Regions from separate parts of the Azotobacter bryophylli genome, predicted to be linked through region 1. Evidence: predicted binding sites of a transcription regulator. Region 1 holds the regulator's gene; the other holds the start of a gene.
The links. The regulator FliA, encoded in region 1, starts transcription of late flagellar genes. The targets are predictions, from matches to a motif close to CTAAAGTTTNNNNNNNNNNNGCCGNTAA.
Positions count from the first base shown of each region.

Region 2: ACFOJE_RS19160 (methyl-accepting chemotaxis protein) is a predicted target of FliA. The motif match lies at 3,573-3,600, and genes of this name have one in related genera.

Region 1 covers NZ_JBHRSJ010000017.1:60,993-72,986, reverse strand. Annotated here, with positions in the region: gene ACFOJE_RS10145 (HD domain-containing phosphohydrolase) at 1-1,106, opposite strand, end outside; gene ACFOJE_RS10140 (RNA polymerase sigma factor FliA) at 1,216-1,911, opposite strand; gene ACFOJE_RS10135 (flagellar protein FlhE) at 2,058-2,480, opposite strand; gene ACFOJE_RS10130 (hypothetical protein) at 2,477-3,016, opposite strand; gene flhF (flagellar biosynthesis protein FlhF) at 3,016-5,331, opposite strand; gene flhA (flagellar biosynthesis protein FlhA) at 5,328-7,418, opposite strand; gene flhB (flagellar biosynthesis protein FlhB) at 7,430-8,581, opposite strand; gene cheZ (protein phosphatase CheZ) at 8,843-9,520, opposite strand; gene cheY (chemotaxis response regulator CheY) at 9,534-9,923, opposite strand; gene ACFOJE_RS10100 (methyl-accepting chemotaxis protein) at 10,167-11,879, opposite strand.
Region 2 covers NZ_JBHRSJ010000035.1:57,942-69,935, forward strand. Annotated here, with positions in the region: gene ACFOJE_RS19130 (transporter substrate-binding domain-containing protein) at 1-292, shown strand, start outside; gene ACFOJE_RS19135 (amino acid ABC transporter permease) at 315-956, shown strand; gene ACFOJE_RS19140 (amino acid ABC transporter permease) at 969-1,634, shown strand; gene ACFOJE_RS19145 (amino acid ABC transporter ATP-binding protein) at 1,627-2,388, shown strand; gene ACFOJE_RS19150 (SDR family NAD(P)-dependent oxidoreductase) at 2,455-3,216, shown strand; gene ACFOJE_RS19155 (DUF2934 domain-containing protein) at 3,225-3,446, opposite strand; gene ACFOJE_RS19160 (methyl-accepting chemotaxis protein) at 3,859-5,919, shown strand; gene ACFOJE_RS19165 (EamA family transporter) at 6,053-6,478, opposite strand; gene ACFOJE_RS19170 (hypothetical protein) at 6,604-7,002, opposite strand; gene ACFOJE_RS19175 (MFS transporter) at 7,246-8,556, shown strand; gene ACFOJE_RS19180 (LysR family transcriptional regulator) at 8,611-9,519, opposite strand; gene ACFOJE_RS19185 (acyl-CoA dehydrogenase) at 9,682-10,863, shown strand; gene ACFOJE_RS19190 (CaiB/BaiF CoA transferase family protein) at 10,981-11,994, shown strand, end outside.

The DNA of each region.
Region 1 (11,994 bases):
AGGTCGTGGATCAGCGCACAGGCGCAGATGGCCTTGATCAGGTCGTTGGGCAGCCCCTGGCTGCGGGCCAGATCGGAAAGGCGCACGGCTACGGCGATGCAGTGCTGGATCAGCGGTTGGTCGTCGGTCAGGCAGTGCACGGCAAACAGCAGTTCTTCGCGATCGTCCTCCAGCAGGGCGAGCAGGGATTCGGTGAAGCGCGACAGTTGGGCCGGGTCGATGTTTTGGCCGTGCTGCAGGTGCAGCAACTGGCTGTTGAGGTAGAGCGCCACCCGCGCCAGGCGTCTGGCCATCGGTGTGATGTAATCGAGGCCGTGCTGGCGCTGACCGGGAGGAGCGGCGCGCGGCGGTTGGAACAGCGCCGAGGGGGCGCGATTGTCCCCGTCCAGGGCACTGCGTGCGGCCTCCCGCTCGATCTCGCGGACGTAGAACCACAGCCGCCGCTCCTGATCGGCGCGAACGGCGCCGAAGGCGCAGCCGAAGCGCACGGCCAGCCAGTCCCGGCTGACCTGGCGCTGGCGGATCTGCGCCTGCAGGTCGATCTTCTGGCCGCTGGGGAAGCACAGGGTGATGCGCTCGATGCTCTGTCCGATCTGCAGCTCGGCGGCCTGGGTGGCCGGCAGCTCGACCTGGCAACCGCCCTGCGACAGGTTCAGCAGGCGTCCGCCCAGCGGCTTGGCGTCGGCGGTCATCTGCAGTTCCACCGGCACCGTCATGCGCGAGGTCAGTTCGGCGCGGAACGAGCCGCGGCGCTGCAGGATCTCCACCCACTCCGGCCAGGCACAGGCCATCTGCGTCCGCCCGGGCACGTCCAGGGGCAGCCATTCGTGCAGCGGCGCCGTGCGCAGCAGTCCCCTGTCGACCCAGCCGGTCAGCTGGCAACCGTCGCCGTCCTTCGCCAGCTGCGGGGCCAGTTCCGGCGAGGAGGTCAGATCGAGGACCAACTGCTCGCCGGCGTGCACGTCCATCAGCAGGACCGGTTGCGACTGCCCGTCGGGGGACAGACCGAGCAGCTGCACGCCGCCCAGTTCGCAGAGTTTCTCCAGCAGATCCTGGCACTGGGAGGGATTTTCGATGCGGAGATACGACTCGCTGGGCTGTTCCATTCTGTTCTTTACCATCGGCGGGGCAAGGCGCTCGGCCGTTTCCATCTGTCATGGCGATTGCAGGGGAGACCGGCAGCCGCCGGCGAGCCGGCCGGAAGTCCGGTGCGGGCTATTCGGCTAGGCTGCTGCGCAGGCGCGAGACTGCCTGGCTGTGCAGCTGGCAGACGCGCGATTCGCTGACCCTGAGAACGGCGCCGATTTCTTTGAGGTTGAGATCTTCCTGATAATACAGGCCGAGCACCAGCTTTTCCCGCTCGGGAAGCGCCTCGATGGCCTTGACCAGGCGCTCTCGGTCGCGCCCTTCGGCCAGTTCGGCGAAGGGCGAGGCATAGTGGCCGCTGCTCATGGCATCGATCTCGTCCTCGCCCAGTTCGTCGATCGCCACCAACTGGCTGCCGTTGGTGTCCATCAGCAGCTGGCGGTATTCGTCGAGATCGAGGCCCATGGCCGCTGCCACTTCGCGCTCCTCGGGGGGGCGGCCGAGGCGCTGCTGCAGCCGGCGCATGGTGTCTTCCAGCTCCCGGGCATTGCGCCGCACGCTGCGCGGCACCCAGTCGCGGCTGCGCAGCTCGTCGAGCATCGCGCCGCGGATGCGCTGGCTGGCGAAGGTGGCGAAGCTGGCGCCCTGGCCGACGTCGTAGCGCGAGAGGGCGTCGAGCAGGCCGATGGTGCCGGCCTGGATCAGATCGTCCAGCTCGACGCTGGCCGGTAGTCTGGTCTGCAGGTTGAGGGCCTGCCGACGCACCAGGGGCAGATGCTGTTCGAGCAGGTCGCGCTGTCTGAGTTTGCCCTGTGCCGTATACATCCTGCTGGCCCGGAGTGTTTGAGTTGCGGCGCGCCGTCCCCGGCCCGTTGGCACGGGAGCGCGGTCTCCCATTGTTACCCTGCCCCAGCCGCGGGAAAGCCCGGAACAGTCGCCGGGTAATCGGGCTTTTCCGGGCTTTGCCGCGGCTAGCGGTACTCGGCGATTAGCTCGATCTGGCGCACCTGCAAGGGCTCTGCCCCGGCTGCCAGGCGAAAGCGCAGCTGCAACGGCTGGCCGGCGTCCAGGCCGGCCAGGACCCCGCTGCTGCCGCGCGGCTGCTTCAGTTCGAGGCAGCGGCTCGGGTGGCAGAGCCAGGCCTGGACCGGTGCGGCCGGCGGCAGGGAGAAGCTCCAGCGCACCTGGGCGAGTCGCCGGCCGTGGGCCAGCGTCGGCGGCTGCAGGGCTGAACTGGCGGTTTCCCGGCCGGGCAGGCGCAGCCAGAGATTGCCGATGCGGCCGTGCCAGCTGCCGGGGCCGGCCTCCACTGCGGGCGGGCCGTCGGCGGCCGCGGCGGCGAAGAGCTGGCAGAGCAACAGCGCCGGGAGCAGCCGGCGAGCGATGCGGCTCATGGCGTCGCCACCGGCTGTTCGGCGAGCAGCAATAGCTCGATGTCGAGGAAGCGGGCGGCGGCCTGGCGCAGGTTGTCGAGCAGGCCGGCATGGCTGGGGAAGCCCGGATGCAGGACCAGCAGGCGACGCGGCCCGCCGCTTTCGCGCAGCCGGCGCAGGCACAGGTAGGCGCGGCGGAAGCTGTCCAGGTCGCCGTCCACCCACAGGCCCCAACGCGGTTGCTGGCAGGCCAGGGTGTGCAGATGCGGGCTGTCCGCCTGCAGGGCGACCAGGCGCCAGTGGTCGGGGGCGCCGAGCCAGGCGTGGCCGTTGGCGTACCAGCGCGCCAGGGCCTGCCGTACCCACTCCAGCTGTTGCCGCTCCGGTCCGGACGACAGACCGACCACCATCAGGGTACGGCGCTCGGTCGGCGCCGCCGGCGGCGGCTCGGCGGCGGGCGCTGGCGCAGCCGCCAGGCCCTGCTGCTCGGCCCAGCGGCGCAGGCCGGCGGCCTGGTCGATGCCCAGCCCGTGGCTGCCGGTTCCGGCGATGGGCATCAGTGCAGCCCGTCGCCGGCGGCGCCGAGCTGGCGGAAGGCGTCGCCGGCGGTCAGCAGATGCAGCAGGGCCTCGAGCTGCTGGGCCGGGCCGCGCTGGCGGCGGCCGGGGCAGAGGCCGAGCAGCTGCGCGCGGACGTCCATCGCCCAGTCCTCCGTGGCCTGATCCAGGCGCTTGGCGCAGGCGGCGAGGCCGGCGGCGAGGAACAGGCGCAGTTCGGTTTGCAGCTGGCCGTGGGATTCGCCCAGGGCCTGCCAGGCGCGCAGGGTCAGTGCCGGCAGGTCGTCGTAGGACAGCTGCAGGCGTAGACCGTCGGCCTGCTCGGCGAGGGACTCCCGCCCCGGCTGCGGCGACCAGGCCAGCCACTGGCGCTGGGCGAGCGGCTGGCCGCTATCGGGATCGCGCAGGGCGCCGAACCAGGCCTGCACGGGCCAGAACGGCATCTCGGCGCTGGGGCCGCGCAGCTGCACCGGCAGCTGATTCAGCTCCAGTTGCAGGGTCCGGCCGCGGTGGCGCAGCGTCAGGCTGGAATGGAATTCGCTGACCTCGGCCAACTGGCCGAGGGTATAGCGCCCGCCCTGGTAGCCGACCCGGTTGCTGCTGCCTACCGGGCACAGCCAGGGGCTGCGCAGGTCGGCCAGTTGGCGCAGGGCCTCGCCGTCCGGGCAGGCCGCCAGCAGGTGGCGGCGCGCGCTCAGCCGCTCCCCGGCCCAGAGCAGGCGCTGCGCCTGGCCGGTGGGCAGCCAGTGGGCCAGCCAGGGTCGCACCTGCAGCCGGCCCGCGGCGTCCAGGGCCAGCAGCGGCATGTTCCAAGTCGCGCCGGACACCGGTTTGCTTCGTCCCCACAGCAGCTGCCGCGGACCGCTGACCGGCGGTGCGGCGTCCAGGGCGGCGAGCAGGCGGCTCAGACGCTCGCCCTGCACGCCGACCGGCAGTGCGGCGAGGCGCCAGGCGCTTTCCAGCAAGGCGAAGCCGTCGACTTCCCGGCGCAGGCTGTCGAGCACCGCGGCCAGCGCGCGGCCCTGGCCGAGCAGGCCGCGGGCCCAGACGTCCAGGCGCTGGTGGTTGCCGGCGGGCGGGTTTTCCGGAACGAAGGGCGACGGCTGGCTGACCGCCAGGGCCTGGCGCAGCAGCGGCAGGGCTTCGGCCGGCTGCAGGTCCTCGGGCACCTGCTGGCCGGTGGACAGGTAGTGCAGGCGCAGCCCGTGGCGGATCAGGATGTCCAGCACCGGGCCCAGCCGCGCGGCCTCGTCGGACTTGCTGACGATGCAGTCGGCGAGCCGGTTGCCAGCGGCCAGGGCGGCGCGCTGGTAGGTGTCGACCACCTCTTCCAGGGTGTCGCCGTGGCTGGCGGCGTTGAGCAGCAGCATCAGCCGCACCGGGCGGCCGGCGGCGCCGAGCTGGTTGATCTGCACCAGCAGGCGCTGGTCGCGCTGGCTCATGCCGACGGTGTCGATGATGACCAGGCGCTTGCCGGCCAGTTCGGCGAGCAGGGCGTCGAGCGGTGCGTCGGCGCCCAGCGCGTGCACCTCGACGCCGAGCAGGCGGGCGTAGATGCGCAGCTGTTCATGGGCGCCGATCCGGAAGCTGTCGGTGGTGACCAGGGCCACCTGGCTGCCGCCGTGGCGCATCACGTAGCGTGCCGCCAGCTTGGCGGTGGTGGTGGTCTTGCCGACTCCGGTGGGGCCGACCAGAGCGATCACCCCGCCGTGGTCGAGCAGGTCGGATTCGTCCTCCTGCACCGGCAGGTGCGCCGCCAGCTGGCGCTCCAGCCAGGCCTGCAGGGCTGGGTCGTCGGCGCCCGCCGCGGCCAGCTCGGCCGGCAAGCTGGCGAGGATCTCGCCGCTCAGCCAGGGGCCGAAGCCGGCGCCGAGCAGGCGCTGTTGCAGCTGGGCGCGGCAGCCGGCGGTCTGCGGGGCCTGTATCTGCCGGTCGAGCAGCGCGCGCATGTCCTGGATCTCGCCGAGCAGGCGCTGGCCGAGGGCGGCGAAATCGGCGGCCGCGACCGGGGCTTCATCCGGGCGCGGGGCCTGGGCGGCGTAGGCGGCCAGGCTGGAGGCTTGGCGGTAGTTCATCGGCGGCGGCGAGGCGGCCGGCGCGGCGGGCGGGGCCGGTCTGGGAGCCGGGGGCGCGGCCGGCGGTTGCGGGGTGGCGCTGGCGGCGAGCAGCTGCTGGTCGTCCTCGGCCAGGGCGAGGATCTCCACCCCTTCGGGAATGCTGCGGTTGGACAGGATCAGGGCATCCTCGCCCAGGGCCGCGCGCACCAGGCGCATGGCCTCGCGACTGTTGGCCGCGACGAAACGTCTGACGCTCATCGGTTATTGCCTCCGATCAGGCTGGTTACCCGCAGGGTGCGGTCTTCGGGAATTTCCATCAGCGACATCACCGCCAGCTGGCGCAGGCGGCGGCGCAGGAAGCGCGCCAGCAGGGCGCGCAGCCTGGCCGGCACCACCAGCACCGGCGGTTCGCCGCTGGCTTCCTGGCGGGCCAGGGCGGTCTCGGTCTGCTGCATGAGGTTGTCGGCCAGCCCCGGCTCCAGCGCGCCGCCGCTGTTCACCGCCTGCATCAGCACCTGTTCCAGGTTGAAGTCGAGGCCGATCACGTGCAGCTCGGTCTGGCCGGGGAACCACTGCTGGGTGATGGCGCGGCCCAGGGCCACGCGGACCACGGCGGCGAGATCCTGGGCGTCGGCCGGCTGCCCCGCGCCGTGCTCGGCCAGCGCGTCGAGGATGGTCTGCAGGTCGCGGATCGACACCTCTTCCTCCAGCAGGCTCTGCAAGATGCGCTGCAGGGTGCCGAGGGAGACCACCTTGGGCACGACCTCCTCGACCAGTGCCTTGTTCTCCCCGCCGAGCTTGTCCAGCAGGCGCTGCACCTCGCTGCGCCCGAGCAGATCGGCGGCATGGCGGTGCAGCAGGTGGTTGAGGTGGGTGGCGGTGACCGTGCCGGCGTCGACCACCGTGTAGCCGTAGATCTGTCCGTGCTCGCGCAGCTTGGGGTCGACCCAGATCGCCGGCAGGCCGAACGCCGGGTCGGTGGTGGGAACGCCGTCGAGCTTGCCGCTGACCTGACCGGGGTCGATCGCCAGCCACTTGCCGGGATAGATCTCGCCGCGGCCGATCTCGACGCCCTTGAGGGTGATCACGTAGGTGTTGGGGCCGAGCTCCAGGTTGTCGCGGATGTGCACCACCGGCGGCAGGAAGCCGACGTCCTGGGCGAACTTCTTGCGCACGCTCTTGATCCGGGTGAGCAGCTCGCCCTGCTGGCGGTTGTCCACCAGCGGGATCAGCCGGTGGCCGACCTCCAGGCCCAGGGTGTCCACCAGCTGCACGTCGTCCCAGCTGGCTTCCGGGGTTTCCAGGGCGGCCTGCGGTACTTCCTTGACCGCCTTGTCCAGCAGTTGCGTCTGCTCGCGCTGGGTCATCCACCAGCCCAGGCCGCCGAGCAGGGAAGCGAACAGCAGGAAGACGAAGTTGGGCATGCCCGGCACCAGGCCGAGCAGGCCGATCACCCCGGCGGCGATGAACAGCACCTGCGGCCGGTTGAACAGCTGGCCGATCATCTGCTGGCCGACGTCCTGCTCGGTGTTCACCCGGGACACGGTGACGCCGGCGGCGATGGAGATGACCAGCGCCGGGATCTGCGCCACCAGGCCGTCGCCGATGGTCAGGATGACGTAGGTGTGCGCCGCGTCGGAGAAGCTCATGCCGTGCTGCAGCATGCCGATCAGCAGGCCGCCGAGGATGTTCACGCCCATGATCACCAGGCCGGCCATGGCGTCGCCGCGGACGAACTTGCTGGCGCCGTCCATGGAACCGTAGAAGTCGGCTTCCTGGGCCACCTCGCGGCGGCGCTGGCGCGCCTCGGCCTCGCCGATCAGGCCGGCGTTGAGGTCGGCGTCGATTGCCATCTGCTTGCCGGGCATGGAGTCGAGGGTGAAGCGCGCGCCCACCTCGGCGATCCGCCCGGCGCCCTTGGTGATCACCATGAAGTTGATGATCACCAGGATCATGAACACCGCCAGGCCGACGGCGAAGTTGCCGCCGATGAGGAATTCGCCGAAGGCCTCGATCACCTTGCCGGCGGCGCCGGTGCCCTGGTGGCCCTCCATCAGCACCACCCGGGTCGAGGCGACGTTGAGGGACAGGCGCAGCAGGGTGGTGAACAGCAGGACCGAGGGGAAGGCCGCGAAATCCAGCGGCTTCTCGGTGAGCATGCTGACCAGCAGCACCATGATCGCCAGGGCGATGTTGAAGGTGAAGAACAGGTCGAGGATGAACGGCGGCAGCGGCAGGATCATCATCGACAGGATCAGGATGATCAGGACTGGCCCGGCCAGCATCTTCAGGTCCGCATTGGCCAGCCAGGGGGTGCGCCCCAGCAGATCGGTCAGTGCTTTCATCGGTTCCTCGGTTATTCAGGTTTGCCGCGTGGGCGGCGCTCGTCCATTCCCGCCGGTACCGGCAGGTCGTGCGGGGTGGCCGGCGCTTCGCCGCCCTCTTCCCGGACCCGCTTGAGGCGGTAGGCCCAGGCCAGTACCTCGGCCACGGCGGTGTAGAGTTCGCTCGGGATCTCCTGGTCGAGATCCACGTGGAAATACAGGGCCCGCGCCAGCGGCGCGGCCTCCAGCAACGGCACGCCGTGCTCGCCGCCCACCTCCCGGATGCGCGCGGCCACCGCTTCGGTGCCCTTGGCCACCACCCGCGGCGCCGCCATCTGCCCGTCCTGGTAGCTCAGGGCGACGGCGTAGTGCGTCGGGTTGGTGACGATCACGTCGGCGGTCGGCACCTTACTCATCATCCGCGCCCGGGCCATGGCCTGCTGCTGGGAACGGATGCGGCCCTTGACGTGCGGGTCGCCCTCCGTCTCCTTGTGCTCCTGGCGCATGTCCTCCTTGCTCATGCGCAGCTTCTTGGCATGGCTCCATAGCTGGTAGGGCACGTCCAGGCCGATCACCAGGATCAGCGCCAGCACGGTCATCCCGCAGGCCAGGGCGATCAGATGCATGGTGCTGGCCAGCGCCTGCTCGATCGGCAGACGCGACAGCGCCAGCAGCTGGCTGATATGCCCCTTGAGGAAGAACACCGCGACCGAGCCGATCAGCGCGCTCTTGGCCAGCGCCTTGGTCAGCTCGGCGAGCGCCTGGAGGGAGAACATCCGCTGCAGCCCCTTGAGCGGGTTGAGCCGGGCCAGCTGCGGCTGCAGCGCCTTGCTCGAGACCAGCAGGCCGCCGAGCATCGACGGCGCCACCAAGGCCATCACCGCCATCAGCAGGAACAGGGGCAGCAGGAAGAACAGGGTACCCTCGGCCAGCTCCCAGAGATGGGCCAGCGCCCGTGCGCTGTCGAAGGCCAGACTGCGCTCGAACAGCAGGGATTGCTCCATGACCAGGGCGAGCCGGTCGTACAGCAGCCCGCCCATGCTCCACAGGGCCGCGACGCCGGTCAGCAGCATCATGAAGGTGGTGAGTTCGCGTGAGCGGGCGACCTGTCCCTCTTCCCGGGCTTTCTCCAGGCGTCGGGGTGTCGCCGCTTCGGTCTTTTCCTGATCGCTGTCGTCAGCCATGGCCCTCTACTGCGCCGGTGGCGACTCGTGGCGGATTGGACAGCGCGCATTGTGCGCGTCGTCAAGCCGCCCTGATCGGGGGAACAGCAGGGCGAATCGCACGCTTATGGGGAAATTGTCGGAAAGCGCCGGGCGGCGGCCGCCCCGACGGGGGCCGACGCGGTTGAAGAGCCGCCCGCGACCTGGCTCTTGCGGTGGCGGGCGAGCGCCGGAACGCCGAGCCCGGGTGGGCTGCGGCGAGACCGGCCCGCACCGGAAGCGTCAGAAGCCGAGCTGCGCCAGCAGGTCGTCGACCTGATCCTGGTTGGCCACGGCCTCGCCGGGGGTGGGCTTGATCTGCGGGCCGTTGAGCAGCTTCTTGGGATCGTCGTCGGACTCCCACTCCGACTCGGCGAGCCGTCTGAGCGCGGCCTGCTCGCTGCCCTCGGGGGTGCTGTCGATCAGCACCTGGACCAGCTGGTGCTCGATCTCGTGGATCACCTCCATCATCTTCTTGATGACCTGGCCGGTGAGATCCTGGAAGTCCTGGGCCATGAGGATATCCAGCAGCTGGGCGTGGGTCGCCTGGGTCTGGGCCGGCACGTCGGCCAGGTAGCTACGGGTGTCGCTGACCAGCGACTTGGCCTGATCCAGCTCCAGGGGGTTGGCGAACCACTCGTCCCAGCGTTTCTCCAGGGCCTTGGCCCCATCGGCCAGCCGGTCCTGGATCGGCTGGGCGCGGTCGACGGCGTTCAGGGCGCGTTCGGCGGCCTGTTCGGTCATCGCCGCGATGTAGCTGAGGCGATCCCGCGCATCGGGGATCGCCTCGGCCGCCTTCTCTATTTCCTTGTCCAGCCCCAGCTCGCGCATGCTGTCGCGCAGCATGCGGGTCAGCTGGCCGATCCGCTGGATCAGATCGTCCGGGACGTTCCCTTCCCCCTTCACGTTATTGGCGCTCATGGCATGCCTCCATTCACTTACCGAGCTTCTCGAAGATCTTGTTCAGTTTTTCCTCAAGGGTCACGGCAGTGAACGGCTTGACCACGTAGCCGTTGGCACCGGCCTGAGCCGCCGCGATGATGTTCTCCTTCTTCGCCTCGGCGGTCACCATCAGGACCGGCAGGTGCTTGAGGGCATCGTCGGCGCGGATCTGCTTGAGCATTTCCAGTCCGTCGAGGTTCGGCATGTTCCAGTCGGTGACGACGAACTCGAAGCTGCCCGAACGCAGTTTGTTCAGCGCATCTAGGCCATCCTCGGCCTCTTCCACGTTGTTGAAGCCCAGCTCCTTGAGCAGGCTGCGGACGATCCGCCGCATGGTCGGAAAGTCATCCACTACCAGGATGCTCATGTTCTTATCGGCCATTGGTATTCCTCTTTTCGTTGCGGGCTTCGCGGCCGCCCGCAGGAGATGCAAAAACGGGGCGCGCACTGGCGCACCCCCGGTTGATCGATGGTCGGCCAAGGTGCCGCCGACCCTGTTAGGCCGTTGAAGGACCACCTGCCGATGCTGGGCTAAACATGGCCCGGAATGCCGCGTGGCAAAGACTCGTTTACACCCGTTAAACGGCGTCTTTTCTCACGCTGCATCCCGGAATGCGGCGTTCTGTCAGAACTCCTCCCACTCCTCGACGGCGCTCGCCGTGGCCGGCTTGCGGTTTTCCTTCGCCGCCGGCTTGGCCAGGGCGGGCGCCGCCGTGCGGGAAAGCTGCGGCTTGGCGGCCGGGGCCTTTGGCCGGCGCGGCTGGTACTCCTGCTCGGCGGCGAGGCGGAACACCGCCACCGTCTGCTCCAACTGCCGGGCCTGCTCGGCTAGGGAGTCCGAAGCGGCCGAGGCTTCCTCGACCAGCGCGGCGTTCTGCTGGGTGACCTCGTCCATTTGCGCCACGGCCGTGTTGACCTGGCTGATGCCTTCGCTCTGCTCGTGGGAGGCGGCGGAAATCTCGTCGATGATGTCGGTCACCCGGTGTACCGAGGCGACCACCTCGCCCATGGTCTTGCCGGCCTGCTCGACCAGCTGCGAGCCATCCTGCACCCGGCGCGAGGAGTCCTCGATCAGGGCCTTGATCTCCTTGGCCGCATCGGCGCTGCGCCCGGCCAGGTTGCGCACCTCGCCGGCGACCACGGCGAAGCCGCGGCCCTGCTCGCCGGCACGGGCGGCTTCCACCGAGGCGTTGAGGGCCAGGATGTTGGTCTGGAAGGCGATCGAGTCGATGACGTTGACGATATTGGCGATCTGCTGGGAGCTCTCGCTGATGCCCTGCATGGTCTCGACCACCCGGCCGACCACTTCGCGGCCGACGCCGGCGGTGCTGGAGGCGTCGTTGGCCAGGGCGCTGGCCTGGCGGGCGTTGTCGGCGTTCTGCTTCACGGTAGCGGTGAGCTGCTCCATGCTGGCGGCGGTCTCCTCGAGGGAGGCGGCCTGCTGCTCGGTGCGCGAGGACAGGTCTTCGTTGCCCTTGGCGATCTGCTCGGAGCCGACCAGGATCGAGCTGCTGCCGGCGCGCACGTTGGCGACGATCTGGATCAGGCTGTCCTGCATGTCGCGCATGGCGGTGAGCAGCTGGCCGATCTCGTTGGTCGAGTTGACTGGGACCGGCTCGGACAGGTCGGCCTTGGCGACGCGCTGCAGGTGGCCGACGGCTTCGGATACGGGTTTGACCACGAAGGTCATCAGCACGAAGCGGATGGTCAGCATCAGCAGCAGGGCGACGGCCAGCACCAGGCCGCCGAAGATCGCGAACGTCCGCAGGTTGCCGTGATAGTCGTTGATCTGCTGGTTGCCGTGAGCGTTGAGGTAGGCGGTGGTGTCGTCGAGCGTCTTGAAGATCTGCCCGCCGCGCTTGAACATCATCTCGTCGCTGAGCCGGTTGAAGGTCGCCGTGTCGCCGTCCAGCCAGGCCTTCAGCTGCTGTTCGTCGGATTCGAGGGCTTCGTCGAGGGCAGCGGCGGAGGCCTCCAGCAGACGGCGTCCCTCGTCCTTGGCGAAGGCGGGCATGGCACGGAACGCGGCCAGGCTTTCACGGCCTTTCTTGATCAGCCCTTCGAGGTCTTCGCGCTGCTTGTTCTTGTCTCCGGCGATGCCTTCGGAGGCCATCTTGGAGTAGGCCTCGAGACGGGCGAAGGCCTTCAGGCGCAGCATGTCGGTTCGTGCCAGCAGGTCCAGCCGCGTCGCAGTACGGGTTCGATCCTCAAGCGCCTGGCTGCCGAGTTCGGTACTGGCGTAACCCAACGCCGCGATGATCATCAGCAACAGCGAGAAGCTGACGATGGTGATGAGCACTAGGCCCCTGATGCTCAGATTACGTAGAAACGTCCACATTGATCGATCCCCCATTTTTATTGTCGCCGGATCCGCCGGAGCAGACACAGGCAGAATGCCACTTACTGCAAAACCCTTCATCTCCTATCCGGAATATCTCCTTGCCCTCGGCGTA
Region 2 (11,994 bases), on a different contig from region 1:
CCGGCTGGACTACGTGATCGACGGCGTCGTCTCGGTCAACGACCTGGTCAGGGCCCGCCCCGGAGTGTTCGCCAAGGGCCTGCCGGTCTCCGCCGAAGGCTACGCCGCCTGGCCGGTGCCGAAGAACAGTCCCGAGCTGCTGGCCTTCCTCACCCGCTTCCTCGACCAGGTCCGCGCCAGCGGCCGCCTGGGCGAGCTGCAGCGCAAGTGGTACGGCCAGGAGTTCCCAGGGCTGCCCGTCGGCCCCATCACCAGCGCCGAGCAGTTCCACCGGCTGGCCGGCATCGAGTGAGCGGACGGGCGGAGGTGAGCGCATGAACGGACAAGCCTGGCTGCTGCTGCTCGACGGAGCCTGGGTCACCGTCTGGATATCCGCCGTGGCGATCGGCCTCGGCGTGGTCCTGGGGCTGCTCGTCGCCCTGCTGCGGATGGCGCGGATTCCCTTCCTCGACCAGCTGCTGATCCTCTACACCAGCCTGGCCCGGGCCACGCCGCTGGTGACCCTGGTCCTGTTCGTCTTCCTCGCCGCGCCGGGCTGGGGCCTGAACCTGAGCCGCGAGGCCGCGGCGATCCTCGCCCTGACCGCCAACACCGCGGCCTTCAACGCGGAGATCTGGCGCGGCGCCTTCCTGGGCTTCTCCCGCGACCAGCGGGAAAGCGCCCTGGCCTGCGGCATGACCCCGTGGCTGCTGTTCCGCCGCATCATGCTGCCGCAGATGCTCGCCGGCAGCCTGCCCGGGCTGGTCAACGAGATGACCTTCCTGATCAAGGGCAGCCCGGCCATCGCGGTGATCGGCCTGGTCGACCTGAGCCGGGTGAGCAACCGCATCGGCGCGGTGACCTACGAGCCGCTGCCGCCGATCCTCGCCGCGGCGCTGATCTACATGGCCATCCTCGGCGTGCTGGTCCGGCTGCAGGCGCTGGCCGAGCGCAAGGCCGGCCGACTGGCGATGTGACGGGAGACGGGCATGAACCCATGGGAAATCATCTGGCGTGCCCGCGGGGCCTTCCTCGACGGCTTCCTCGACACCCTCGCCATCTTCCTCCTCGCCGCGCTGCTGGCCTTCGCCCTCGGCTGCCTGCTGGTCTACGGCCTGGAAGGGCGCACCGGTCCTACGCGGCGGGCGCTGCGCGGCTTCATCGACCTCATGCGCATGCTGCCGTTCCTGGTGCTGGTCTACCTGCTGTACTACGGCCTGCCACAGCTCGGCGTGCGCCTGCCGGCCTGGAGCGCCGGGATGATCGCCCTGGTGCTGTACCACGGCGCCTACTTCGCCGAGATCCTGCGCGGCGGCCGGACGATGCTGCCGGCCGGCCAGATCGAGGCGGCGCAGGCCCACGGCTTCGCCCCGGGCAAGGCCTTCCGCCGGCTCGTCCTGCCGCAGCTGCTGATCCGCACCCGGCCGCTGCTGGGCAACCAGCTGATCCTCGCCCTCAAGGACACCGCCTTCCTCGGCATCATCACCGTGCAGGAGCTGACCGCGGCGGCCAACTCGGTCCAGTCCAGCCACTTCGTGCCCATGGAGGCCTTCCTCATGGTCATCCTGCTCTACTGGCTCATCAGCATCGGCATCGAACTGCTGATCAAGTGGTCCGCCCGTTTCGGCGCGAAAAGGGGATTCGAACATGTCTGAACTACCGGTCGTGAGCATCCGCCGGCTCTGCAAGAGCTTCGACGGGGTGGAGGTCCTGCGCGACATCGACCTGGAGGTGAAGCGGGGCGAGGTGGTCAGCGTGCTGGGCTCTTCCGGCTCCGGCAAGTCGACCCTGCTGCGCTGCATCAACTGGCTGGAGGAGCCGGACCGCGGGAGCATCCACATCGGCGGCGTGCGCATGGGCGTCGACGAGCGGAACGGCCGGCCCCTGTCCGCCCGCCGGCTCGCCTCCATCCGGGCGCGGACCGGCATGGTCTTCCAGGGCTTCAACCTCTGGCCGCACCTGACCGTGCTGCAGAACGTCATGGAGGCGCCGGTGCACGTGCGCGGCCTGGGCAAGGAGGAGGCGCGGCGCCGGGCCGTCGAGCTGCTGGAGAAGGTGGGCATGGCGCACAAGCGCGACAGTTACCCCTTCAGTCTCTCCGGCGGGCAGAAGCAGCGGGTCGCCATCGCCCGGGTGCTGGCCATGGAGCCGGAGGTGGTGCTGTTCGACGAGCCCACCTCGGCCCTCGACCCCGAGCGGGTCGGCGAGGTGCTGGCGGTGATGAAGCAGATGTCCGCCGAGGGCCACACCATGATCCTGGTGACCCACGAGATGGACTTCGCCCGCGCCGTCTCCGACCAGGTGGTGTTCCTGGAGAAGGGCCGGATCATCGAGCGGGCCGCCCCCGGGAAGTTCTTCACCGACCCGGACAGCGAGCGGGTGCGCCGCTTCCTCGAATTGAGCGACTGATTCCACCGGGCTTCCGGCCCCGACCGGGCCGGGCCCATGTCTTGCCGATCGAAACGGAGTTTTTCCATGAGCAATGTGGTCTTCATCACCGGCGCGACCTCGGGCTTCGGCCGCGCCGCCGCCCGTCGCTTCGCCGCCGCCGGCTGGTCGCTGGTCCTCACCGGCCGGCGCGTCGAGCGCTTGCAGGCGCTGCAGGACGAGCTGGCGGGCAGGGTGCCGGTGCATGTCGCGGCGCTCGACGTGCGCGACGGCTCGGCGGTGACGCGGGTGGTCGCGGAGCTGCCCGAGGGCTTCCGCCGGGTCCGCACGCTGGTCAACAACGCCGGCCTGGCGCTGGCGCCGGAGCCGGCGCAGACCGTCGAGCTGAGCGATTGGCTGACCATGATCGACACCAACGTCATCGGTCTGGTCAGCGTCACCCACGCCCTGCTGCCGACCCTGATCGAGACCGGCGAGGGCGCCAGCATCGTCAACCTCGGTTCCATCGCCGGGCAGTGGCCCTATCCGGGCAGCCACGTCTACGGCGCGACCAAGGCCTTCGTCAAACAGTTCTCCTACAACCTGCGCTGCGACCTGCTCGGCACCGGGGTGAGGGTCACCGACCTGGCCCCGGGCATCGCCGAGACCGAATTCACCCTGGTCCGCACCAAGGGCGACCAGGCCGCCTCCGACCGGCTCTACCGTGGCACCACGCCGCTGAGCGCCGAGGACGTCGCCGAGCAGATCTACTACGTGGCGACCCTGCCGGCGCACATGAACGTCAACCGCATGGAAGTGATGCCGGTGCGCCAGGCCTGGTCGCCGTTCGCCATCGACCGCGACGCCTGATTCGCCCCTCAGCCGGCGGCGCGCCGCTCGGGCATGGGCGGCGCCACGCCGCTTTCCACCCCGCCCGAGGCGGTGTCCAGGGTATCCCCCGAGTCTCCGCCCGTGGCTCCGACCAGTTCGCAGGCCTCGCGCCAGTGCCTGATCGCTTGTCCTTCCGGGCGGCCCTCCGATTCCCAGATCCGGTAGGCCAGTTCGCGAATGTGCTGCTCCTGCTGTTCGTCGTGGCTCATGGTCGTTCGTCCTCTTCGGTGGCTACGGCAGGGCTCCCGCCAGGGGGGGCGAGAGGGGAGAGGCGTTACAAGGGTAGGAGATCGGCCGCGGAATGCCATGGCCGGCAGCGGATGTCGGGGCGGCGATTAAAGCAACTATACGAAACGCCTATAAGGCTGATGGGCACCGCGGCCGATAGCTGTATAGTGGGTTCGTCAAAGGCAAAGAGCCATCAGGCGCACGTCCGAAACGACCGTCGAACGTCGCTTCGGATGGGCCGCCACGATTCGATCAGCCATGTAGGAGCCGGTTATTCGATAGCTGTCCTGTTTTTTCGTCGCTCGATGGAATGAAGCGGTCGATTTCCTCGGGAAATTCGCCGGACGCTTTCCGTAGAGCCAATCCTCTTTCCGAAAAACAAAGAACAAAAAGATGAAAAAAATAAAAAGCCTGTGGAATGGGTTGAGTCTGGGCGGAAAGCTCTCCGCGACGGTGTTGGGCCTGGTGGGGCTGCTGGTCTCGCTGCTGATCGTCACCATCAGCTACTCCATGACCAACTACGTCGAGAATCGCGCCGGCGAGGACGTCGGGGAGAAGACCCGGCTGCTGGTCGCCATGATCGAGTCCTTCGACCGGGATTCGCGGCATCGGGTCGATGCCCTGGCCAAGAGTCTGGAGGCCTCGTTCGCGGGACCCTTCTCGCTTGCCCATGCGAGCGGCGAGCCGCAGGGCCGGCAGGTGCCGCTCCTCAGCAGCGGCGATCGGGTCCTCAACCAGGACTTCTCGGTGGTGGACCGCTTCACCACCAGCACCGACGCCGTGGCCACCGTCTTCGTCAGAGCCGGCGACGACTTCGTCCGGGTGACGACTTCGCTGAAGGACGAGAAGGGCGAGCGCGCCGTCGGCACGCAGCTGGACCGCTCCCATCCGGCCTACCAGGCGGCGCTCGCCGGCAACGGCTACACCGGGTTGGCCACCCTGTTCGGGCGCCAGTACCTGACGCAATACAACCCGATCCGGAATGCGGCGGGCGAGACGATCGGGCTGAGCTTCGTCGGGCTCGATTTCACCGACTACGTGGAGCAGCTCAAGGCCTCAATCCGCTCGATGAAGATCGGCAAGGCGGGGTACTTCTACGTGATGGACGCCCGGCCGGGCAAGGATTATGGGACCTTCCTGGTCCATCCGGTTTCCGAAGGGGCCAACCGCATCACCAGCAAGGACAGCGACGGCCGCGAATTCCTCAGGGAAATCCTCGAGCAGAAGAACGGCACCATCCGCTATCCGTGGCTCAACCGGGAGCTGAACGAGACCACGCCGCGCGACAAGGTGGCGTCGTTCGCCTACTTCCAGAACTGGGACTGGGTGGTCGTCGGCAGCGTCTACATCGACGAGTGGGCCCCGCAGATCCGCAGCCTGATCCTGAAGAACGTCGCCATCGCGGCGGTGGTCCTGCTGCTGTCCGTCGTCCTGTTCTACGCCTTCATCCGCCGCATCATCAGCGCGCCCCTGGGCGAGGTCACGCAGATGGCAAAGTGGCTGGCGCAGGGCGATCTGACGCGGCGCATCCACAGCCGGCGGACCGACGAGATCGGCCAGCTGACCATGGCCATCGACCAGATCAGCGCCGGCCTGACCGACGCGGTGCGGAGCGTTCTGGGCGGCGCGCGGGGCGTGGCGACGGCCAGCGACGAGATCGCCGCGGGCAACAACGACCTGTCGGCGCGCACCGAGCAGCAGGCCAGCGCCCTGGAGCAGACCGCGGCTTCCATGGAGCAGCTGAGTTCCACCGTCAAGCAGAACGCCGACAACGCCCGCCAGGCCAACCAGCTGGCGCAGAGCGCGGCGGAAGTGGCGGTCCGCGGCGGCGACATGGTGGACCAGGTGGTCGACACCATGAAGGACATCAACGATTCGAGCCACAAGATCGCCGCCATCCTCGGTGTGATCGACGGCATCGCCTTCCAGACCAACATCCTCGCCCTCAACGCCTCGGTGGAGGCCGCCCGTGCCGGCGATCAGGGTCGGGGCTTCGCCGTGGTGGCGGGGGAGGTCCGCACCCTGGCCGGCCGTTCGGCCGATGCGGCGCGGGAGATCAGGGCGCTGATCGGCGACAGCGTCGCGCGCATCGAGAAGGGCACCGCGCTGGTCGATCAGGCGGGTAGCACCATGCAGGAAGTGGTCGGCAGCATCCGCCGGGTGAACGAGATCATGGGCGAGATCAGCGAGGCCAGCAGCGAGCAGGCCCAGGGCGTGGCCCAGGTGGGGACGGCGGTCGTCCAGATGGACCGGACCACCCAGCAGAACGCCGCCATGGTGGAGGAAATGGCCGCTGCCGCCGCCAGCCTGCAGAGCCAGGCGCAGGAGCTGGTGCAGGCGGTGAGCGTGTTCAAGCTGACGGAGGAAAGGTCGGAGCGCGCCGCGGTCGCCCAGATCCGCGGGCCCGGTGCGGTCGTGGCGGCCCGCCGGCCCGAACCGCTCGCGATTTCGTAGAGCCCGACGTTCGTCCGCTCGGGTCGGTGTCTACCGCTGGCGACGGCCGGAGCCGACCGCCGCATCTTCTTCCGCCACGGCAGGCGGTCGCGCTGCCTGCCGACAGTCCATGGCCTGCCGCCCGGTCGGCGGGTCAGGGCTTCCGGGCGATGACCAGCAGGCCCGCCACGATCAGGCCGGCCCCGGCCAGCATGCGCAGGGTGATCGTTTCGCGCAGCAGCAGCCACGCCAGCAGCATGGCGACGACGACGCTGCCCTTGTCGATCAGGGCCACGGTCGCCACTTCGCCGACCTTCAGCGCCTTGTAATAGAAGATCCAGGACAACGCGGTGGTGATGCCGGACAGGCCGAGCCAGAGCAGGTTGCGCGGACTCACCTCGGAAAGCTGCTGGACGGGGACCGCCCAGGCGGCGAAGGCCAGGACGAACGCACAGACGAACAGGGTGCGGATGGTCAGCCCCAGTTCGCCGGAGATTCCGTGCAGCCCCATCTTGGCGATCACCGAGGTGAAGCCGGCGAAGAACATCGAGATGAAGGCGTACAGCACCCACTTTTCCATAGACAGCTCGTCCTGAATCGAATGTCGGTAACGCGACGCCGGGCCTTTCATCCGGCGAAGGCGCGGGGCCCGCATTTTGCCTGGCCGATGCCCGTTTAGCTCCCCCAGTTAGTGGACGAGGATTCTCAGGCGTCGCGCAGCAGGTCGTGGGCGTCCAGCAGCCGGTAGGCGATCTCCGGATGCCTGTCGAGGCCGCGGCGGATCGCCGCCGGGATCGACTGGCGGGTCTTGCGGCACAGGCCGGGCAGTTCGTCGAGGCGAATGGCGAAGCCGCGCATGCTGCGCACCTCGTTGAAGCCCGGGGCGATTTCCACGCGGATTCCCAGCTGCTCGTACATCCGCCGCTGCAGGTGTTCGAGATCGGCCAGGCTCGCGATGTTCTCCAGCCGTTCGAGCAGGCGCCGTTCCTCCTGGCGCGTCAGGCGCAGGATGCGCAGGTCCCCGCCTGTCTCCAGCAGGCGTTCGCGACCGCAGGTGCAGGCACCGGGCGGGCAGGGTTGGCGGATCGGGAAGGAGGGCGTCATGGGCTCCGATCATAGCGGTGGGCGGCCGTGGTGCCCATCGGGCTCGCGCATCGGCGGCGCCCCGGAGTGAGGAATCGGCACAGCGACGTGCGAAATCCTCGTTTGTTGTCCCGCCTGGCGCTACCTAGGATCGAACGCGCCACCCGTCGCGAAGCGCAGCCGAACCTGTGGCTCCGGCTTCGCCCGGGCTTTCCAGGCTGAACCTGAGCACTCCCGATAACAACGACAATACGAGGACGCACGATGGAAAACTCCACAACCCTGACGCTGCCGGCGGCGCCGAAAGCCACCTCGCAGCAGCTCAAGTCGATCTTCAGCGGTTCGGTGGGCAATCTGGTCGAGTGGTACGACTGGTATGTCTATGCGGCTTTCTCGCTGTACTTCGCCAAGGCGTTCTTCCCCCAGGGCGACCTGACCGCGCAACTGCTCAATACGGCGGCGGTTTTCGCCATCGGTTTCCTGATGCGCCCCATCGGCGGCTGGCTGATGGGGGTGTACGCCGACCGCAAGGGCCGCAAGGCGGCGCTGCTGCTGTCGGTGCTGCTGATGTGCTTCGGCTCCCTGATCATCGCCCTGACTCCCGGTTACGCCACCCTCGGGGTCGCCGCGCCGGCCCTGCTGGTGGTCGCCCGCCTGCTGCAGGGGCTGTCGGTGGGCGGCGAGTACGGCACCTCGGCCACCTATCTGTCGGAGATGGCCGGCAAGGAGCGCCGGGGCTTCTTCGCCAGCTTCCAGTACGTGACCCTGATCTCCGGCCAGCTGTTGGCCCTGGGCGTGCTGATCCTGCTGCAGAACGTGCTGAGCACCGAGCAGCTGGAAAGCTGGGGCTGGCGCATCCCCTTCCTCATCGGCGCTGCCTGCGCCGTCGCCGCCCTGTGGCTGCGCCGCAACATGGAGGAAACCGAGAGCTTCACCAAGGCCCGGGACCAGCAGCCGAAGGAGGGAGTGCTGCGCACCCTGATGCGCCATCCCAAGGCAGTGTTCACGGTGATCGGCCTGACCCTGGGCGGCAGCCTGGCCTTCTACACCTACACCACCTACATGCAGAAATACCTGGTCAACACCGTCGGCCTGAGCAAGAGCGAGGGAACCCTGATCTCGGCGGCGAGCCTGTTCCTGTTCATGCTCCTGCAACCCATCATGGGGGCCCTGTCGGACCGGATCGGCCGGCGCCCGCTGCTGGTCGGCTTCGGCCTGCTCGGCACGCTGTGCACGGTGCCGATCCTGACCCTGCTGCAGAGCGTCACCAGCCTGTGGGGGGCGTTCGCCCTGATCATGTTCGCCCTGGTCATCGTCAGCGGCTACACCTCGGTCAACGCGGTGGTCAAGGCCGAGCTGTTCCCGGCCGAGATCCGCGCCATCGGCGTCGGCCTGCCCTACGCGCTGACCCAGTCGGTGGCCGGCGGCACCGTCGAATACGTGGCCCTGTGGTTCAAGAGCATCGGCAACGAGACCGGCTTCTTCTGGTACATCACCGCCGGCATCGCCTGTTCGTTGCTGGTCTACGTCTGCATGAGGGACACCCGCGACCACTCGCTGATCGACTGCGACTGATCCGGGCCCGCTCCGTCGAAGCCGCTCCGGCCCCGAGCGGGGCGGGGTGGCCGTTCAATCCAGCCTGGCCTCCGTCCGGTAGCGCCGGGCCTCTTCCGCCAGCCAGTCGCGAAAGGCGCGCAGGGCGGCGGATTCGGCCTTGCGCTCGGGGACGATCAGGTAATAGGCCTTGTCGTTCATGAAGGTGTGCCGGATCGGCACGATCAGCCGGCCTTCCTCCAGTTCGCGCCGGATCAGCAGCGGTGGGATCAGGGCCAGGCCCATGCCGTGCATGGCGGCCTGGGCGAGGATGGAGAACAGCTCGTAGCGCGGGCCGCGCATGTCGCCCTCGATCTCCAGCCCGAGCGAGCCGAACCACTGGCGCCAGACGTAGGGGCGGGTGCTCTGCTGCAGCAGCGGCAGGGCGGCGATCTCGTGCGCCTCCAACTGGCGGCGCGGCGCGATCAGCTCCGGGCTGCACACCGGCACTAGGTTCTCGCGCATCAGGAAATGGGATTCGGTGCCCGGCCAGCCGTCGTCGCCGTAGTACAGCGCGGCATCGAACGCCGTGTCGGCGAACAGGAAGGGGCGGGTGTTGGTGGTCAGGTTCACCGTCACCTCCGGGTGCAGCCGCTGGAAATCCTTCAGCCGCGGCAGCAGCCACTGGGTCGCGAAGGTCGGCACCACCGCCAGTTCGAGACTGGTGCTGCCTTGCTGGCCCATCACCGCCAGGGTGTCCCGTTCCACCGCATCCAGCTGGATGGCGATGCGCCGGCTGTAGGACAGGCCGTCTTCGGTCAGCCGGACTCCGCGCCGGGTCCGGCGGAACAGCTCGATGCCGAGGAACGCCTCGAGTCCGGCGATCTGCCGGCAGATCGCGCTCTGGGTCAGCGCCAGTTCCTCGGCGGCCTTGGTGAAGCTCTGATGGCGGGCCGCCGACTCGAAGGCGACCAGCATGGCGGTACTGGGAATCTTGCGACGCATGTGCAGCATCCTCACTTTGAATCGCTCCATGGAGGCAATGACAGTATTACGGTGTGATAAATCCGCACAGTGGCTTGCGAAAACGTCGTTTGCCGGGCCGGTCGCCGGAACCTAGGATCAACTCATCGGACCTTCACACAACAATACGACGAGGATGGTTCCATGGCCGGCAATGTCAGCTTCAACTGGGAAGACCCGCTGCTGCTCGACCAGCAGCTCGGCGAAGAGGAACGCATGGTGCAGAGCAGCGCCCGCCAGTTCGCCGCCGAACGGCTGGCGCCGCGGGTGCTGGAAGCCTTCCGTCATGAACGCACCGATCCGGCGATCTTCCGCGAGATGGGCGAGGCCGGCCTGCTCGGCGCGACCATCCCGACCGAGTACGGCGGCAGCGGCCTGAACTACGTGGGCTACGGGCTGATCGCCCGCGAGGTCGAGCGCATCGACTCCGGCTACCGCTCGATGCTCAGCGTGCAGTCCTCCCTGGTGATGCTGCCGATCTTCGAGTTCGGCAGCGAGGCGCAGAGGCAGAAGTACCTGCCGAAGCTGGCCAGCGGCGAGTGGATCGGCTGCTTCGGCCTGACCGAGCCGAACCACGGCTCCGACCCGGGCTCGATGGCCACCCGGGCGAAGAAGGTCGACGGCGGCTACCGCCTCACCGGCAGCAAGATGTGGATCACCAACAGCCCGATCGCCGACGTCTTCGTGGTCTGGGCCAAGGACGACGAAGGCCGGATCCGCGGCTTCGTGCTGGAGAAGGGCTGGGCCGGGCTGTCCGCCCCGGCGATCCACGGCAAGGTCGGCCTGCGCGCCTCGATTACCGGCGAGATCGTGCTGGACGAGGTGTTCGTGCCGGAGGAGAACGCCTTTCCCGAGGTCCGCGGCCTCAAGGGCCCGTTCACCTGCCTGAACTCGGCGCGCTACGGCATCGCCTGGGGCGCGCTGGGCGCCGCCGAGGCCTGCTGGCACACCGCGCGGCAGTACGTGCTGGACCGCCAGCAGTTCGGCCGGCCGCTGGCCGCCAACCAGCTGATCCAGAAGAAGCTGGCCGACATGCAGACCGAGATCTGCCTGGCCCTGCAGGGCTGCCTGCGGCTGGGGCGGATGAAGGACGAGGGCACCGCCGCGGTGGAGATCACCTCGATCATGAAGCGCAACAGCTGCGGCAAGGCCCTGGACATCGCCCGCCTGGCCCGCGACATGCTGGGCGGCAACGGCATCAGCGACGAGTTCGGCGTGGCCCGGCATCTGGTCAACCTGGAGGTGGTCAACACCTACGAGGGCACCCACGACATCCATGCGCTGATCCTCGGCCGCGCCCAGACCGGCATCCAGGCGTTCTTCTAAGCCGGGTCGGGCCGTAGGGTGGAAAACCGCGCCAGCGTTTTCCACCTTGTCCTCGCCCGGTGGAAAAGACCTGCGGTCGTTTTCCATCCCACGAACATCGTTCCAAGGAGAACCGCGATGTCCGGTGCCCTGTCGCATATCCGCGTGCTCGACCTGTCCCGCGTGCTGGCCGGCCCCTGGGCCGGGCAACTGCTCGCCGACCTCGGCGCCGAGGTGCTCAAGGTCGAGCGCCCCGGCACGGGCGACGACACCCGGCACTGGGGGCCGCCGTTCCTGCGCGACGCCCAGGGCGGGAACACCTCGGAGGCGGCCTATTTCCTCTGCGCCAACCGCAACAAGCGCTCGCTGACCGTCGATTTCACCCAGGCCGAGGGCCAGCGCATCGTCCGCGAGCTGGCGGCGCAGTCGGACATCCTGCTGGAGAACTTCAAGGTCGGCGGTCTGGCCGCCTACGGTCTGGACTACGCCAGCCTGCGCGAGATCAATCCGCGGCTGATCTACTGCTCGATCACCGGTTTCGGCCAGGACGGCCCCTACGCCCAGCGGCCCGGCTACGACTTCATGATCCAGGGCCTCGGCGGGCTGATGAGCCTGACCGGGCGCGCCGCCGGCGAGGAGGGCGCCGGCCCGCTCAAGGTCGGGGTGGCGCTGACCGACATCCTCACCGGGCTGTACGCCGCCACCGCCGTGCTGGGCGCTCTGGCGCACCGCAGCCGGACCGGCTGCGGCCAGTACATCGACCTGGCGCTGCTCGACGTGCAGGTCGCCAGCCTGGCCAACCAGGCGCAGAACTACCTGGTCAGCGGCGTGGTGCCGCGCCGCCTCGGCAACGCCCATCCGAACATAGTGCCGTACCAGGATTTCCCCGGCGCCGACGGCGACTTCCTGCTCGCGGTCGGCAACGACGGCCAGTTCCGCCGCTTCTGCGAGGTGGCCGGCCATCCCGAATGGGCCGACGATCCGCGCTTCGCCAGCAACCGGGCGCGGGTCGCCCATCGTGCGACCCTGATTCCGCTGATCCGCCAGACCACCGTGCAGAGGACCTCCGTCGAGTGGATCGCGGCGCTGGAGCGGGTCGGCGTGCCCTGCGGGCCGATCAACGACCTGGCCCAGGTGTTCGCCGACGCCCAG